2 regions of the Actinacidiphila sp. DG2A-62 genome follow, and region 2 is predicted to be linked to the other one. Evidence: riboswitches for the same ligand, from Rfam matches in the RefSeq annotation. Region 2 holds a riboswitch; the other holds the start of a gene.
What was found. A riboswitch is a leader RNA that binds a small molecule or an ion and turns the genes downstream of it on or off. The one in region 2 is predicted to bind cobalamin.

Region 1: linked by a shared signal. The riboswitch ahead of VSR01_RS07350 (cobalamin biosynthesis protein) and the one ahead of VSR01_RS31425 (hypothetical protein) in region 2 are both predicted to bind cobalamin.

Annotation. Positions count from the first base shown of each region.
Region 1 is NZ_JAYMGI010000002.1:1,636,805-1,645,011, reverse strand. It holds partial or broken gene cobN (cobaltochelatase subunit CobN) at 1-2,970, opposite strand, end outside; gene VSR01_RS07355 (cobyric acid synthase) at 2,967-4,496, opposite strand; gene VSR01_RS07350 (cobalamin biosynthesis protein) at 4,583-5,539, opposite strand; cobalamin riboswitch at 5,705-5,833, opposite strand; gene VSR01_RS07345 (hypothetical protein) at 6,071-6,274, opposite strand; gene VSR01_RS07340 (inorganic phosphate transporter) at 6,291-7,487, opposite strand; partial or broken gene VSR01_RS07335 (class II aldolase/adducin family protein) at 7,587-8,207, shown strand, end outside.
Region 2 is NZ_JAYMGI010000002.1:7,051,241-7,059,447, forward strand. It holds gene VSR01_RS31410 (epoxide hydrolase family protein) at 1-184, opposite strand, end outside; gene VSR01_RS31415 (phosphocholine-specific phospholipase C) at 351-2,435, opposite strand; gene VSR01_RS31420 (lectin) at 2,967-6,203, shown strand; cobalamin riboswitch at 6,356-6,515, shown strand; gene VSR01_RS31425 (hypothetical protein) at 6,664-8,207, shown strand, end outside.

The DNA.
Region 1 (8,207 bases), 5.4 Mb from region 2:
CCGTGCAGCGCGGTGTCCTCGTCGGCGTGCGCCCGCACGTAGTTGACCTCCGGCGGCTCGTCCAGCTCGGCCACCGCCCGCACCGCGTCGTCCACCAGCGCCACCACGTGCGGGAACGCGTCGCGGAAGAAGCCGGAGATGCGGACCGTCACGTCGATCCGGGGCCGGCCCAGCTCCTCGGCCGGCACCACCTCGAAGCCGGTCACCCGGCGCGACGCGTCGTCCCACACCGGCCGGCAGCCCAGCAGCGCCAGGATCTCCGCGATGTCGTCGCCCTGCGTGCGCATGCAGGAGGTGCCCCACACCGTCAGCCCGACCGACGCCGGGTAGGCGCCGGTGTCGGCGAGGTGGCGGGCCAGCAGCGAGTCCGCCAGCGCGGCGCCCACGTCCCACGACAGCCGGGACGGGATCGCCTTGGGGTCCACCGAGTAGAAGTTGCGGCCGGTCGGCAGCACGTTGACCAGGCCGCGGGTCGGCGACCCCGAGGGCCCGGCCGGCACGTAACCGCCGCGCAGCGCCCGCAGGATGTGCGCGATCTCGTCGCCGGTGCGCGCCAGGCGCGGCGCCACCTCGGCCGCGGCGAACTCCAGCACGCGCACCGCGTCCGGGACGTCACGGCCGCCGAGCACCTCGCGGGCCACCTCGCCGGCCGCGTCCGGCGCCCAGCCGCGCGCCTCCATCGCCTCCGCCAGCCGCCGGGCCAGCCGCTCCAGCAGGTCGACCGCGTCGGAGCCGGTGCGCGCGGGGGCGCCCTCGGGGGCGGCCAGCGCGGTCAGTCCGGGCGGCACGTCCGCGGGCGCGCCCGGCTCGGCCAGCAGCGTCTTCTCGGTCAGCCCGAAGGACCGCGCGAGCGCGGCCCGCAGCCCCGGCAGCGCGCCGCCCACACCGCCCCACACCTGCGCCGAACGCAGCACCGCCAGCAGCAGGTTGACCCGCGCCTCGCCGACCGGGCCGCCGCCCAGGACGTGCAGGCCGTCCCTGATCTGGACGTCCTTGATCTCGCACAGCCAGCCGTCGACGTGCAGCACGAAATCGTCGAAGCCGTCCTCGTCGGGCTGTTCGTCCACGTGCAGGTCGTGGTGCAGCTCCGCGGCCCGCACCAGCGTCCAGATCTGCCCGCGGACCGCCGGGGCCTTCGCCGGGTCGAGGTCGTTCACCAGGGCGTACTCGTCGAGGAGTTGCTCCAGCTTCGCCAGCTCGCCGTAGGAGTCGGCGCGGGCCATCGGCGGCACCAGGTGGTCCACCACCGTGGCGTGGCCGCGCCGCTTGGCCTGCGTGCCCTCGCCCGGGTCGTTGACGATGAACGGGTAGACCAGGGGGAGTTCGCCGAGCACCGCGTCGGGCGCGCAGCCCGCGGACAGCCCCAGCCCCTTGCCCGGCAGCCACTCCATCGTGCCGTGCTTGCCCAGGTGCACGATCGCGTCCGCGCCGAAACCGCCCTCCTCCGGGGCGCTCTCCAGCCAGCGGTAGGCCGCCAGATAGTGGTGCGAGGGCGGCATGTCCGGGTCGTGGTAGATCGCGATCGGGTTCTCGCCGAAGCCGCGCGGCGGCTGGATCATGATCACCACGTTGCCGAACCGCAGCGACGCCAGCACGATGTCCGCGCCGTCGCCCTCGCCGTCCACGTAGAGCGTGCCCGGCGGCTCGCCCCAGTGCCGCAGCATGCCGGAGCGCAACTCCTCGTCCAGCGCGGCGAACCAGCGCCGGTAGTCCGCCAGCGGCACCCGCGCGGGCGCCGCCGCGAGCTGCTCCTCGGTCAGCCACTCCACGTCGTGCCCGCCCGCCGCGATCAGCCGGTGGATCAACTCGTCCCCGTCCTCGGGGAAGTCACCGGTGACGTCAGCCGGCGTCCCGCAGCGCCCGCAGCAGCTCCACCGCGGAGGCCGGGGTGTCCAGCCCGACCGCGTTGCCGACCCGCGAGTGCTTGGTCGGGTACGCGGTGAAGACCAGCGCGATCCGCTTGTCCGCGTTCGGCTTGTGCCGCAGCGCCGCGTGCCGCACCGCGATCCCGGCGATCCGCGCCGCCCGCTCCGGATCGGCGACGTACACCGGCACGTCGCCCTCGCCGCTCTCCTTGAACGAGAACGGCACGGTCACCAGCCGCCCGTCGAACTCCGGGATCGCCACCTGCATCGCCGCGTCCATCGGCGACAGCGCCGCGTCCGACTCCTGCCACGCGGTGCGCGACGTGGTCAGGCACAGGCCCTGCAGCACCGGCACGTCCAGCTCGGCGAGCGCCCCCACGTCCCACGTCTCGTCCTCGCCGCCCGCGCTCGCCTGCGACGCCACCGTGCCGCCCGCGGCCAGCACGGTGGTCACGATCGCGTCGGCGCGGCGCAGCAGCCCGTACAGCTCCGGGTCGGCGCCGCGCAGCGAACCGCAGTAGACCGCGAGCGCGTTGGCGCCCCTGGCCTCGACCGCCTCGCACAGCGTGTCGACGAAGGCGGTGTTCCCGGACAGCTCGTGGGCCCGGTAGAAGAGCACCGCGACCGTCGGCCGGCCCGGCTCGTGCCGCCGCGCGAAGTCGCCGTGCAGCCCGAACTCGGGCATGGCGCGCGGCGGTTCGAAGCCCTCGCCGCTCATCAGCACGGTGTCGGACAGGAACCTCGCGAGCTGCGCGAGGTTGCCGGGGCCGCCCTCGACCAGATAGCGCAGCGCCTGCGCGACCACGCCCGCCGGCGCCGACGACAGCGCCATCAGCTCCGCGTCCGGCACCGACTCGCCGCCCAGCAGCACCGTCGGCACCCCGGAGGCGGCCAGCACGTCAAGCCCGCGCTCCCAGGCGCGCCGCCCGCCCAGCAGCCGCACCACCGCCAGGTCCGCGCCGTCCAGCAGCGCCGGCAGGTCCTCGTCGGGGTCCACCCGGGCGGGATTGCCGATGCGGTACGCGGGCGCGCCGTGCGAGGCGTCGACGGCCCGCGCCGCGAGCAGGTCGGTGTCGGCGGTGGACAGCAGCAGAACGGTGGTCATGGCGCCCCCGGGGCGAGGAAGGGGAGGCCGGCGGGTGCGCCGCCCTCGATGAGCCGCAGCACCGCCGCGGTGTCGATGTGCCGGTCGACCAGGTCGGCCAGCCGGTCGAGCTGGGCCTCGCGCAGCGCGCCGAAGCAGGTGTCGGGCGCCGGTACGAAACGGCGGCCCGCCGCGGCGGCGACCCGGCGCAGGAACTCCCGCCGGAACGCGTCGCTCTCCAGCGAGCCGTGCCAGTGCGTCCCCCACACCGCGCCGAGCCGGCCGCCGTCGAGGAACGCCTCGTCGAAGCCCGGGGGAGCGGCGGGCGCACCCGGCGCGTCCCCGGCCGACCGGGCCGCGCCGGTGAACTCGGCCACCCCGTGGTGGATCTCGTAGCCCTCCACCGGATGCCCGTAGGCCGTGCCGGACGGCCGGGCGAGGGTCTTGGCGGCGGCGAAGACGACCCGCACCGGCAGCAGCCCGAGGCCGGCGACCGCGCCCGCGCGCGACTCCACGTCGTCCTCGATGCGCTCGCCGAGCATCTGATAGCCGCCGCAGACGCCCAGCACCGGGCGGCCCTCGCGGGCCCGCCGCGCCACCGCCGCCGCGATGCCGCGCTCCCGCAGCCACTCCAGCGCCCGTACCGTCCCGCGGGTGCCCGGCAGCACCGCCAGGTCCGCGTCCTCGACCTCCTCGGGGCGGTCGGTGAACCGCACCACGACGCCCGGCTCGGCGGCCAGCGCGTCCAGATCGGTGAAGTTGGACATCAGCGGCACCGCGGCCACCGCGACGCGCAGCACGTCACGGCCCAGCGGCGGCCCGGCCGGCGCCAGGTCGCGGGCCCGCAGCCCGTCCTCCTCGTCGATGCCCAGGCCCCGCTCGTACGGCAGCACGCCGAGCGTGGGCCGCCCGGTGAGCTCGGCCAGCATGTCCAGGCCCGGCCGCAGCAGTGTGACGTCCCCGCGGAACTTGTTGACCAGATAGCCGCTGATCAGGGCCTGGTCGGCCGCGTCCAGCAGCGCGGTGGTGCCGTAGAACGACGCGAAGACGCCGCCGCGGTCGATGTCGCCGAGAACCAGCACCGGCAGCGCGGCGCGGCGCGCCACCGCCATGTTGACGATGTCGGTACGCCGCAGGTTGATCTCGGCGGGGCTGCCCGCCCCCTCGCAGACCACGACGTCGTGCGAACGCCCCAGCTCGGTCAGGCAGTCCACGACCGTGCCGAGCAACTCCGCCTGCCGGCCGCCGTGGTAGCCGCGTGCGCTCAGCTCGCCGACCGGCCGGCCCAGCACCACGACCTGGCTGCTGCGGTCGCTCCCCGGCTTCAGCAGCACCGGGTTCATCAGAGCCGACGGCTCGACCCCGGCGGCCTGCGCCTGCATCGCCTGCGCCCGGCCGATCTCGGCGCCGTCGCGGGTCACATAGCTGTTCAAGGACATGTTCTGGCCCTTGAACGGCGCGACGCTCAGCCCCTGCCGGGCCAGCCAGCGGCACAGCCCGGCGACCACCACGCTCTTGCCGACGTCCGAGCCCGTGCCGGCGATCATCAGGCCCCTGACGCGAGCGGGCCCGGACACCGCGTGGGCGCCGGACGCCGCGTGCGTGCCGGGTGTCGCGGTCGTGGCTCCCGCGTTCACGCTGCCCTCCTTCCGTGCATCAGCCGGACCCGTGCCGTCGACAGAGCCACCGACGCCGCCAGCGCCCACGCGCCCACCCGGCGCGACAGCCGGACCGCCCGCGCGATGTCCGCCGCGCCCGGCGGCGCGAACTGCGCGCCCAGCACCGGCCGTTGCTCGGCGCGGCCCGCGTAGGACAGCGGGCCGCCCAGCCGCAGCCGCAGCGCGCCCGCGAACGCGGCTTCCACCGGGCCCGCGTTGGGGCTCGGGTGCGCCGCCGCGTCGCGCCGCCACGTGCGCAGCGCGTCGGCCGGACGCGGCCCGGCGAGCACCGCGAGCGCCGCCGTCAGCCGCGCGCCCGGCCAGCCCGCCACGTCGTCCAGCCGGGCCGACGCCCACCCGAACCGCAGGTGCCGCGGCGAGCGGTGGCCCACCATCGCGTCCAGCGTGTTCACCGCGCGGAACCCGGCCAGCCCCGGCACCCCGGCCAGCGCTCCCCACACCAGCGCGCCCACCACCGCGTCCGAGGTGTTCTCCGCGACCGACTCGACCACCGCGCGGGCGATCCCCTCCGCGTCGAGGTGCTCGGGATCGCGCCCGCACAGGTGCGGCAGCCGGGCCCGGGCCGCCGCCAGATCCCCGGCCTCCAGCGCGGCCGCGATGACGCCGGCCTCCCGGGCCAGCGACGCGCCGCCCAGCACCGACCACGCGGCCAGGCCCGTCAGCGCCACCGACAGCGGCGCGCAGCCCCGTACCGCCCGCCGGACCAGCACGGCCGCCGCGGCGACGCCCCCGGCGCAGAGCGCGGTGTAGGCCGCGCCCACGGCGCGGTCGTCGCGCCACATCCGGCGTTCCAGGGCGCTCGCGGCACGGCCGAAGGCCGCGACGGGATGGCCGCGGCGGGGATCGCCCGCGGCGAGGTCGCCGAGGAAGCCGAGTGCGGCGCCGTACGCGTAAACGCGGTCGGCACGCATCGGGTCAGCCGGCCGTTGCGCTCCGCGCGGGGGTGGCGGGATCGGGGCAGGGGTGCGGGACGGGCCGGGAGACGGGCCGGGGGCCGGGCCTGCGAACTGCGATGCCGCGCATGGCAGAAGTCCTCACTCAGGGTCCGCGCCCTGGTTCGACGTGACCGGCGGTGAGAGTCTCCTGGCTCCCGGATCTGCGCGCTCCCGGGTCTTCCAGCCGGAGACCGGCCGTGACGTACGGGTTGGGAGCGCACTCCCCGGTGACAGTGGCGGGACCGCGCCGGATTCGCACCGGACTTCCTCTCCTGCCGCCGTATGGCTCCGGGCAGTTCACCACGCGGGGGGTGGTGCGTCAACCTCGCGCTGACCTGCGGGGACGGAGTGTGGCGATGTCCACATCGGTGCTGCCGGGGGGTGCTTGGGCGGGGCGCCGCCTCGGCGCGGCGTCGGCGTGACGCTCGGCGCCGCGCCGGTCGGGTGCGCCGCGCCGTCCGGGTAACCCCGCGTGGCCCCGCGCCCGCGTCGTGCGCGGGCGCGGGGCTACTTCGCCACGATCAGGTGGATCCCGTACGCCACCGCCGCCGCGCACGCGGCGAAGCAGAGGTAGGCGGCGCCCCGGCGCAGGGGGGTCGATGCGGTGGGGGAGAGGCCGACGACGCCCAGGGTGAAGATTCCTACCAGGGCGACCGTCGAGATCAGGGCCGCGGCGGCGACCGAGGCGAGGGCGTGCCAGTCGATGGTCATCAGGGGGACCCGTTTCTCAGGCGGCGGGGGCGGCGGGGGCCGGGGGCTGGGTGGTGGCCGACGGCGGGGCGACCGCGGCCAGTGCGGCGGTCACGGCGCCCTGGGGCTCGGCGGGGTCGTTGACGTTGTCCGCGGTGACCGGGCGGCGTCGGGCCGCCGCCCACATCGCGCCGCACGCGCCGACGCCGAGGACCGCGACCGAGGCGACGCCCGCGCTGCCCTGGTCGGCCAGGACGGCCGCTCCCGCGGCGACCAGCCCGGCCGCCGGGAGGGTCAGGACCCACGCGGCGACCATCCGGCCCGCGGTGCCCCAGCGGACCACCGCGCCGCGGCGGCCGAGGCCCGCGCCGAGCACGGAGCCGGAGCAGACGTGCGTGGTGGACAGCGCGAAGCCGAGGTGGGAGGAGGCCAGGATGGTGGCCGCCGCGCCGGTCTGGGCGGCGAAGCCCTGCTGCGGCTCGATGTCGGTCAGCCCGCGCCCGAGGGTGCGGATGATCCGCCAGCCGCCGAGGTAGGTGCCCAGCGCGATCGCGGTGCCGGCCGAGACGATCACCCACAGCGGAGGGTTGGAGCCGGGCGCGATCACGTTGCCGGTGATCAGCGCGAGGGTGATGACGCCCATCGTCTTCTGCGCGTCGTTGGTGCCGTGCGCCAGCGAGACCAGGCCGGCGGAGGCGATCTGCCCGGCGCGGTAGCCGCGCCCGGTGGCCGCCGGGTCGGCGTGCCGGCCGATCCGGTAGGTCAGCCGGGTGGCCAGGGTCGCGGCGACGCCCGCCACGAGCGGCGCGGCCACCGCGGGGATCAGCACCTTCATGACGACCGCGTCGCCGTGCACACCGTGCCGGCCGACGGAGGCGAGGGTGGCGCCGATCAGGCCGCCGAAGAGGGCGTGGGAGGAGCTGGACGGCAGGCCCGCGAGCCAGCTCAGCATGTTCCAGAGGATCGCGCCGACCAGTCCGGCGAAGATCACTTCCGGTCTGATGCCCGCGGACTCGTCCACGATGCCGCCGGAGATCGTCTTGGCCACCTCGACGGACAGGAAGGCGCCGGCCAGGTTGAGGACCGCGGACATGGCCACCGCCGTCCTGGGACCCAGGGCTCCGGTCGAGATGGTGGTGGCCATCGCGTTGGCGGTGTCGTGGAAACCGTTCGTGAAGTCGAACACGAGGGCGGTGACGATGACGATTCCGATCAGGAGCGTCATGTGTTCCATGGACCCAGGCAATCGTTTGATCGGACAGTGGCGAGCCGACCGTACGGATCATTGGTGAACGGAAGATGAACTGGCGGCGGACTCGGGGTGCCGACATGAATCGAAGGAGAACGCCAGGTGGACGCGAGTCTTGAGCGGGTCTGGTGGGACGTGGTGCGCACCGCCCGCAGGACGGTGGCCGAGGGACTGGTGGTGGGCACCTCGGGCAACGTCTCGGCCCGGGTCGGCGACATCGTGCTGGTGACCCCGACCGGCGTCCCGTACGACCGGCTGGGCCCGGGGCACGCGGTCGGCGTCCACGTCGCGGACGGCCGCCAGGTGCTCGGCACGCTGCGGCCGACCAGTGAGCTGCCGACGCACCTCGCGGTCTACCGGGAGACCTCGGCCCGCGCGATCGTGCACACCCACGCCCTGCACGCCACCGCCGTCTCGACCCTGGTCGACAAGCTGCCGAACGTCCACTACATGGCCGCGGCCACCGGCTTCCCGGTCCTGGTCGCCCGCTACGAGCTGTACGGCACCCCGGAGCTGGGCCGCGAGGTGCTGCGGGCCCTGCGCGACGGCCGCACCGCCTGCCTGATGCGCAACCACGGCACCCTCGCGTACGCCGACACCCTCGACCGCGCCTTCGACCACACCGCCCAGCTGGAGTGGATGTGCCGCCTGTGGCTGCTGGCCAGGTCCGCGGTCGACGCCGGCACCCCGCGCACCCTCGGCAAC
Region 2 (8,207 bases):
GCGCCTCGACCGCCCGCCAGTCGAACTCCGTGCGCCAGTACTCGGCGAGTTCGCGCAGGTAGTCCAGCGGCACGCCGCGCTCCCAGCCCGCGGCGGGCGAGGCGGGCGCCCAGCGGGTGGCGGCCAGCCGCCGGCGCAGGTCGTCGAGGTCCGCCTCGGGGATCTCGATCCGGAAAGGCTTCATCCTGCCGTCCTCCGATGTCGCGGTGCGTCCTGGCGTGCGGCGGAACAGCGAACCAACGTCGACGGTAGTCGGCGGCCCGGCCGGCACCGAGCGCCACGGGACAAAACCCCGGGTGACTGAGCACTCCTGAAGAAATCCCCGCGCCGCCGGAGCCGCGCAACGGCGGCTACGCGGTCAGCGTCGCCGGGTCGCTGGTGGACGGCGTGCCGTTCTCCACGTGGCCGGCGAAGCGCCGCACGTAGGACGGGTCGGCGTCGCAGGTGACCGTCACGTCGTACCAGCGGTTGCCGGCCGGGACGCCCCAGTGCGGCACCACCCGCGACTGGCCCGGTGCCACGGTGTACCTGTAGTGGTCGCCGGGCGCGTACGCGTCGGTCGCGGTGAAGGTGACGGTCCGGCTGCCGCCGCCGGTGAACGTCAGGGTGACCTGCCCGTTCGCCGCGTCGTGCCGGGCGGTCACCTCGGGGCCGAGTCCGCCGACCGTGCCGGCCCACTCGCGCAGCCAGCCGCCCGGCCCGAACACCGAGAACTGGTAGCGGTCGCCCGCGCCCGTCGGCAGCTTCCAGGTGTCGCTGACCGACGTGCCGGCCCCGACGGTGTACGGCCACGGGCTGTCCGAGCGGACCGCGGACCTGACGTGGAAACCCGCCCCCGCCGAGCCCGAGTTGATGAAGGTGAACTGCCACCGGCCGTTCACCACCGCGGCGTCCGCGGCCAGTTCGTACGGCAGCGGGCGGGCCTTGCGCAGCCCCGGCTCCTGCTTGGGCAGCGCGCCGGAGGACGGCGGCGCTGGGTGGAAGACCGGCGGCGTGCTGTGGTCGGCCGGCGGCGCCCAGCTGACGGTCGACGGCAGCCCCGGGACCGTGGAGTTGGCGCCGGTGAAGTCGAACGCCGAGGTGAGGTCGCCGCACACCGCGCGCCGCCAGGCCGAGACGTTCGGGTTGTGCACGCCGAACCGCCGCTCCACCAACTGCACGATCGAGGTGTGGTCGAAGGTCTGCGAGCACACCCAACCGCCGGTGCTCCAGGGGGAGACGACCAGCATCGGCACCCGCGGCCCGAGCCCGTACGGCACCGAGGTGCGGTACGACGAGGAGGCGCCGCCGGTGTAGATCTCCCCGGCGGTGCTCACCGTGGACAGCCCCCAGGACGCGTCGACCGGCGGGTACGGCGGGACGACGTGGTCGAAGAAACCGTCGTTCTCGTCGTAGGTGATCAGCAGCACCGTCCGGCTCCACACGTCGGGGTCGGCGGTCAGCGCGTCCAGCACGCCGGAGATGTACCAGGCGCCGTAGTTGGCCGGCCAGCTCGGGTGCTCGCAGTAGGCCTCGGGCGCCGCGATCCAGGAGACCTGCGGCAGCCGGCCGCCCAGGACGTCGGCCCGCAACCGGTCGAACAGGCCGCCGCCGGAGGAGACACGGGTGCCGGTGCGCGCGTTGTCGTACAGCGGGCTGCCGGGCTGCGCGGTGCGGAACTGGTCGAAGTACAGCAGCGAATTGTCGCCGTAGTTGCCGATGTACGGGTCGGAGGTCCAGCCCCAACTGCCCGCCGCGTCCAGACCCGTTCCGGTGTCCTGGTAGACCTTCCACGACACCCCGGCGGCCTGGAGGATCTCCGGGAAGGTGCGCCAGCCGTAACCGGCCTCCTCGTTGCCGATCACCGGGCCGCCGCCCGAGCCGTCGTTGCCCACCCAACCGGTGTACATGTAGTACCTGTTGGGGTCGGTCGAGGACAGCAGCGAGCAGTGGTAGGCGTCGCACACCGTGAACGCGTCGGCCAGTGCGTAGTGGAACGGGATGTCCTGGCGGGTCAGATACGCCATCGAGGTGGTCGACTTGGCGGGCACCCAGCTGTCCCAGCGACCCGAGGCCCACGCGTTGTGCGTGCCGTTCCAGTCGTGGTTGAGGTCCTCGATGAAGGTCAGGCCGAGATCGTCGCCCCGGGGCGGCTTCGGGCGGAACGGCAGCGTGACCGCGCCGGCGGAGTCCGCCTGGTACCACACCGGCTTGCCGCTGGGCAGCGCCGCCGGCCGCGGGTCGCCGAAGCCGCGCACCCCGCCGAGGGTGCCGAAGTAGTGGTCGAAGGACCGGTTCTCCTGCATCAGCACGACGATGTGCGCCACGTCGGCCAGGGTGCCGCTGTCCACCGCGGCCGGCACGGAGGCGGCGCGGGCGATGGCGGAGGGCAGCGCCGAGGCGCCGGCGGTGGCCGCGGCGATCTGCAGGAAGCGCCGGCGATTGACGTCGGTCATCGTGGTCCCCTCGGAAGACGGCGGAGCGGCGTGCGGGGGCAGCGGCGGGCGGCCCGGTGGCGTGCCGCCGGACGCGTCGCCGGAACGGCGGTCCGGCGACCGCCCATTGGTCTGGACCGCGCGGGCCTCATTGCACCGTCACGGCAGGCACAGTGTCAATAAGGCGGCACACCCGCCTCATGGGGACGGCCCACCCCCCTCGAACGCTCGAACCCTGCGCACGCGGCTCGCAAAGGCGGCCCGGTCGCCTCGCCGACGCCGCCCACCTGTCCGGTCCGAACACCGCCCGCCGGGTCCGAACACCGCCCGCCCGTGTCATTGACGGGTTCATGGCATATGGCTACCTTCACGAGAGCGCTCTCCGCCCGGACGCCGCGACGCGCCGGGCAGCGCGGCTCCGCGGCTCCACCTGTGTCCGACATCGGCTCCACCGGCGGCGACCTGGCAATTGACAACGTTGCCATCGGCTGGGGTCGCGACGGTCCCGATCACGTCCTCCCTCCCCCACCGATCCCCCCAGGAGGCGGAAGAATGACTTCCCCGTTCACAGGCGCGCTGCGGCACCGGCCGCAGGACAGACGCCCCGGCGCCCGGCGGCTGACCGCGCTGCTCGGCGCCGGCGTCGGCGTCGCGCTGGTCGGAGTGTTCGCGATGCCCGCGCAGGCCGCCCCGGCCGGCGGCCACGGCGCCGCCAGGGCCGCCGCGCTGGTCACCTCGCCGGCCGCCCTGGTCAACCCGTTCATCGGGACGTCCAACCAGGCCGACGACTTCCCGGGCGCCGACGTGCCGTTCGGCATGGTGCAGTGGAGCCCGGACACCCCCTCGCGCCCGTCCGGCGGCGGCTACGAGTACAACGACTCCTCGATCACCGGCTTCAGCCTGACGCACATCGCCGGGCCCGGCTGCGGCGCCGGCGGCGACATCCCGGTGCTGCCCACCGTCGGCGCGGTCGACAACTCCGCCAACGACAGTTTCTCGCACGCCTACGAGTCCGCCTCGGCCGGCTCGTACAAGGTCACCACCGACAACCAGGTGACCACCGAGCTGACCGCGACCGCGCGCAGCGGCATGGCGCGCTTCACCTTCCCCGCCACCACCCAGGCCAACCTGATCTTCAAGCTGACGGGCAGCCAGAACGGCGCCGGCAACACGCAGTTCACCGTGGTCTCCAGCACCGAGGTGAGCGGCCAGGTCACCAGCGGCCACTTCTGCGGCGCGGGCAACACGTACACCGTGTACTTCGACATGGTCTTCGACCAGCCCTTCACCGGGCAGGGCACGAACGCCACGCCGGCCGCCACGTCCGCCACGCCGGCCACCGGCGGCAAGCGCGCCTCGAAGAACGCCGCCGAGAAGCCCAACCAGCCGCAGCTGCACGGCGCCATGCCGAAGCCGGCCGCCACCGCGAAGACCGCGGCGCCCGAGGCCGCCGCCTCCGCCGCGCACGTCACCTTCAACACCACGTCCAACCGCGTGGTGCAGGCCAAGGTCGGCCTCTCCTACGTGTCGATCGCCAACGCGACCGCCAACCGCACGTCGGAGAACTCCGGGTGGAACTTCGACACCACCCGCGCCGCCGCGCAGAGCGCCTGGAACGCCGCGCTCGGCACCATCCAGATCGGCGGCGGCACCGCCGACCAGCAGACCGAGTTCTACACCGGGCTGTACCACTCGCTGCTGCATCCGAACATCATCAGTGACGTGGGCGGCCAGTACTTCGGCTTCGACGGCAGGACCCACACCGTCGACTCCGGCCACAAGGCGGCCTACGCCAACTACTCCGGCTGGGACATCTACCGCTCCCAGGCCCAACTGGAGGCCCTGGTCGCGCCGGACGTCGCCTCCGACACCGCCCAGTCGATGATCGACGACTACGCCCAGACCGGCATCTTCCCCAAGTGGTCCGAGGACAACGGCGAGTCGTACGTGATGGTCGGCGACCCGGCGGACGGCATCCTCGCCGACTACTACGCCTTCGGCGCGCGGAACTTCGACACCGCCACCGCGCTGGCCGACATGGTCAAGCAGGCGAGCACCACCAACAACGACCGGCCGGGCCTGAACTACCTGAGCGCGCCCGGCTACGAGCCGCACGACGGCTCCTACGGCTGCTGCAACTTCTACGGCCCGGTGGCCACCACGCTGGAGTACGACACCGCCGACTTCGCGGTGTCCGCGCTGGCCGGCGCCCTCGGCGACACCGCGAACCAGCAGAAGTTCGCCGACCGCGCGCAGGACTGGCGCAACGTGCTCGACCCGGCCTCCGGCTTCGTCCAGCCGCGCAACGCCGACGGCAGCTGGGTCAACGGCTTCGACCCCACCAGCGGCGACGACATGGTCGAGGCCGACTCGTGGATCTACACCGGCATGATCCCGTTCGACGTCGCGGGGCTCGCCCAGGCCAAGGGCGGCAACGCCGCGATGAACGACTACCTCGACACCGTGCTGCGCAGCTACACCGGGGACAACGGCTACGCCTGGGTCGGCAACGAGCCCAGCATCGAACTGCCCTGGGAGTACGACTACACCGGGCAGCCGTACAAGACGCAAGGCACCGTCCGGTCGATCCAGGACAGCATCTGGGCGAACAAGCCCAGCGGCCTGGCCGACGGCAACGACGACCTCGGCGCGATGAGCGCCTGGTACGTCTGGTCGGCGCTCGGCATGTTCCCGATGACCCCGGGCACCTCCGATCTCGCCCTGGGCTCCCCGGTGTTCACCCAGGCCGTGATCACCCTGCCGTCCGGCAAGACGCTGACGATCAACGGCAACGGCGCGGCGGACAACGCCCCTTACGTGCAGTCCGCGGCGTGGAACGGCGGGACGTGGAACAACGCCTACGCGCCCACCGCGGCCCTCACCTCCGGCGGCACGCTGGACTTCACCCTGGGCACCGCCGCCAACACCTTGTGGGCGACCGGCGCCTCGTCGGCCCCGCCGTCCTACGGCGGCAGCGTCACCGCCCCGCCGAAGCCGCGGATCGGCGCGATCACCTCGGGCGCCGGCGCCGACCTGTGCGTGGACGTGGCGCAGTCGGGCACCTCCGACGGCACCGCCGTGCAGATCTGGGGCTGCGACAGCACGTACGCCCAGGACTGGACGGTCGCCGGCGACCAGACGCTGCGCTCGCTCGGCAAGTGCCTGGACGTCTCCAACAGCGGCACCTCCGACGGCACCGTGGTCCAACTCTGGGGCTGCAACGGCACCGGCGCCCAGAAGTGGACCGCGGGCGCGAACGGTTCGCTGGTGAACCCGCAGTCCGGCAAGTGCCTGGACGACCCGAGCGCCTCGACGGCCAACGGCGCCCGGCTGCAGATCTACACCTGCAACGGCAGCGCCGCGCAGAACTGGACGCTGCCCGCCGTGCCCGCCGCCGCCCGCACCGGCGCGGTCGTCTCCGGCGTGTCCGCCACCCTCTGCCTGGACGACAACGGCGGCGCCACCGCCGACAACACCGCCATCCAGCTGTGGATTTGCAACGGCTCCGACGCGCAGAAGGTCACCGTCGCCGCCGACAGCACCCTGCAGATCCTCGGCAAGTGCCTGGACGCCGCGGGCAGCGGCACCTCCAACGGCACGCTGATCCAGCTCTACACCTGCAACGGCACCGGGGCGCAGCAGTGGCGCGCCACCACCTCGGGCCAACTGGTCAACACCCACTCCGGCCTGTGCCTGGACGACCCCAACGCGTCCACCACCACCGGCACCCGGCTGCAGCTGTACACGTGCAACGGCAGCGCCGCACAGAAGTGGAGCCTGCCGGCCTGAGCCCCGGCCTGACTCAGGCCTGAGTCACCTGCGCTCCGGCCTGACCTGCGACAGGTCTGCGAGCCGGTCCCGGCCGCCGGCCCGCGCGCCCCGTGCGCGCGGGCCGGCGCTGTAAGGGGCGCAGGGGAGTGGCGAAGGCAACGGTCCGCGACATTGACGGCACACCGTCCGGCATGGTGCGATGAAACGCATTTCCGAATCAGCAGCACCAGCAGCAGGGGAAGCCGGTCGAAGTCCGGCGCTGACCCGCAACCGTAGGCCCGCCGTCCGGCGGGCGAGCCGGACCACCTGCGCTGGTCGGCTAGTCACGATCGCCGTCGAGGACTACGGCACGGACGACTGGAGACGACCGCGCGCGGTCGCCCGCGCCCGGCCCGCCCTCCCCGTCGGCCGACCAGGGGGGCCACCCGTGTTCCGTCCCGTACCGCGGCCTCGTCGCGGACGACCGCGCGCCGTCGCCGTGCTCACCGCCGCCGCCCTCGCGGCGGCCGGGCTGGCGAGCGGCCTGCTGCCGGGCGCGCCGGCCGCCCACGCCGACCCGGTCGGCGCGTGCACCCCCGCTTCCGGCGTGATCGTCGCGGTCGACTTCGGCCACTGGAACGGCCCGGTGCTGCGCGGCTGCGACGCCCACCCCACCACCGGCCTCGACCTGCTGCACGACGCCGGGTTCAGCACCGCCGGAACGGCCCACGACGGCCCCGGCTTCGTCTGCCGGATCGGCGGCGACGGCTTCCACGACGGCACCCCGTACCCGACGCTCGCGGACGACGCGTGCGCGGTGGCCCCGCCGGTGAACGCGTCCTGGTCGTACTGGACCGCGCCGGCCGGGCAGGACACCTGGTCCTCCGGCACGGTGGGCCCGCAGAGCGACCATCCGCGGGACGGCGAGGTCGAGGCGTGGGTGTTCGGCCCCGCGGACATCGGCGGCCCCTCGTTCACCCCCGACTCGGTACGCGCCCGCGCCGCGACGACGCCTCCCGCGACCACGCCCGCCACGACCCCCGCCACCGGCCCGGCGACCGCCGGCCCCGTCGCGACGCCCGCCACGCCCGCGGCGACGGACACCGCGACGGACACCGCGACGGCTTCCCCCTCCACGGCGGCGCAGCCCACGGCCACCGGCGGCGCCCCCTCCACGAGCCCGGCAGCGGACCCCGCCGACGCCGCCGACCCCGCCGACCAGAAGGCCGCCGCGGCCGGCGCCGGCTACCTGGAGAGGCAACTCGCCGGCGCGGACCACCTGTCGAACGCCTACGGCCCCGACTACGGCCTGAGCGCCGACCTCGCCCTCGCGCTCGCCTCCACCGGAGGTCAGGACGCCGCGCTGACCGAGGTCACCGGCTACCTCGCGGGACACGTCGCCGAGTACGCCGACCCGGCCGGCGCCTCGCAGTACCCCGGCCCGTACAGCGGCGCCGCCGCCAAACTCGCCGTGCTCGCCGAGGTGACGGGCCAGGACGCGCACGCCTTCGGCGGCTTCGACCTGCTCGCCACCCTCACCGGCCACGTCTGCACGGCCGCGAAGGACGACGGATCGTGCACCGCCGAGGGCGACTTCGACCAGGCGTACTCCACCGTCTCCCAGGCGCTCGGCGTGCTCGCGCTGGCCCGCGGCGGCGTCGCACCGCCGCCGGCCGCGGTCGCCCGGCTGCTGCAACTCCAGTGCGCGGACGGCGGGTTCTCCTCCACGCTGATCGCGCCCGGCGCGGAGTGCACCTCGGACGTGGACACCACCGGCTACGCCCTGCAGGCCCTGACCCTCGTCCCCGGCCACGCCGAGCAGGTGGCCGCCGGGCGCGCGTACCTGGTGACATCCCAGCAGAAGAACGGCGGTTACCAGGGCGCCGCGGGCGTCAGCAGCAACTCCACTGCGCTCGCCGTGCAGGCGCTGCTGGCCGCCGACAACGGCCGCTCGCAGGAGGCGCGCGCCGGGCAGGCGTTCCTGCGCGCGACGCAGAACGGCGACGGCGGCTTCCGCGTCACCGACGCGGCGGGCGACTCCGA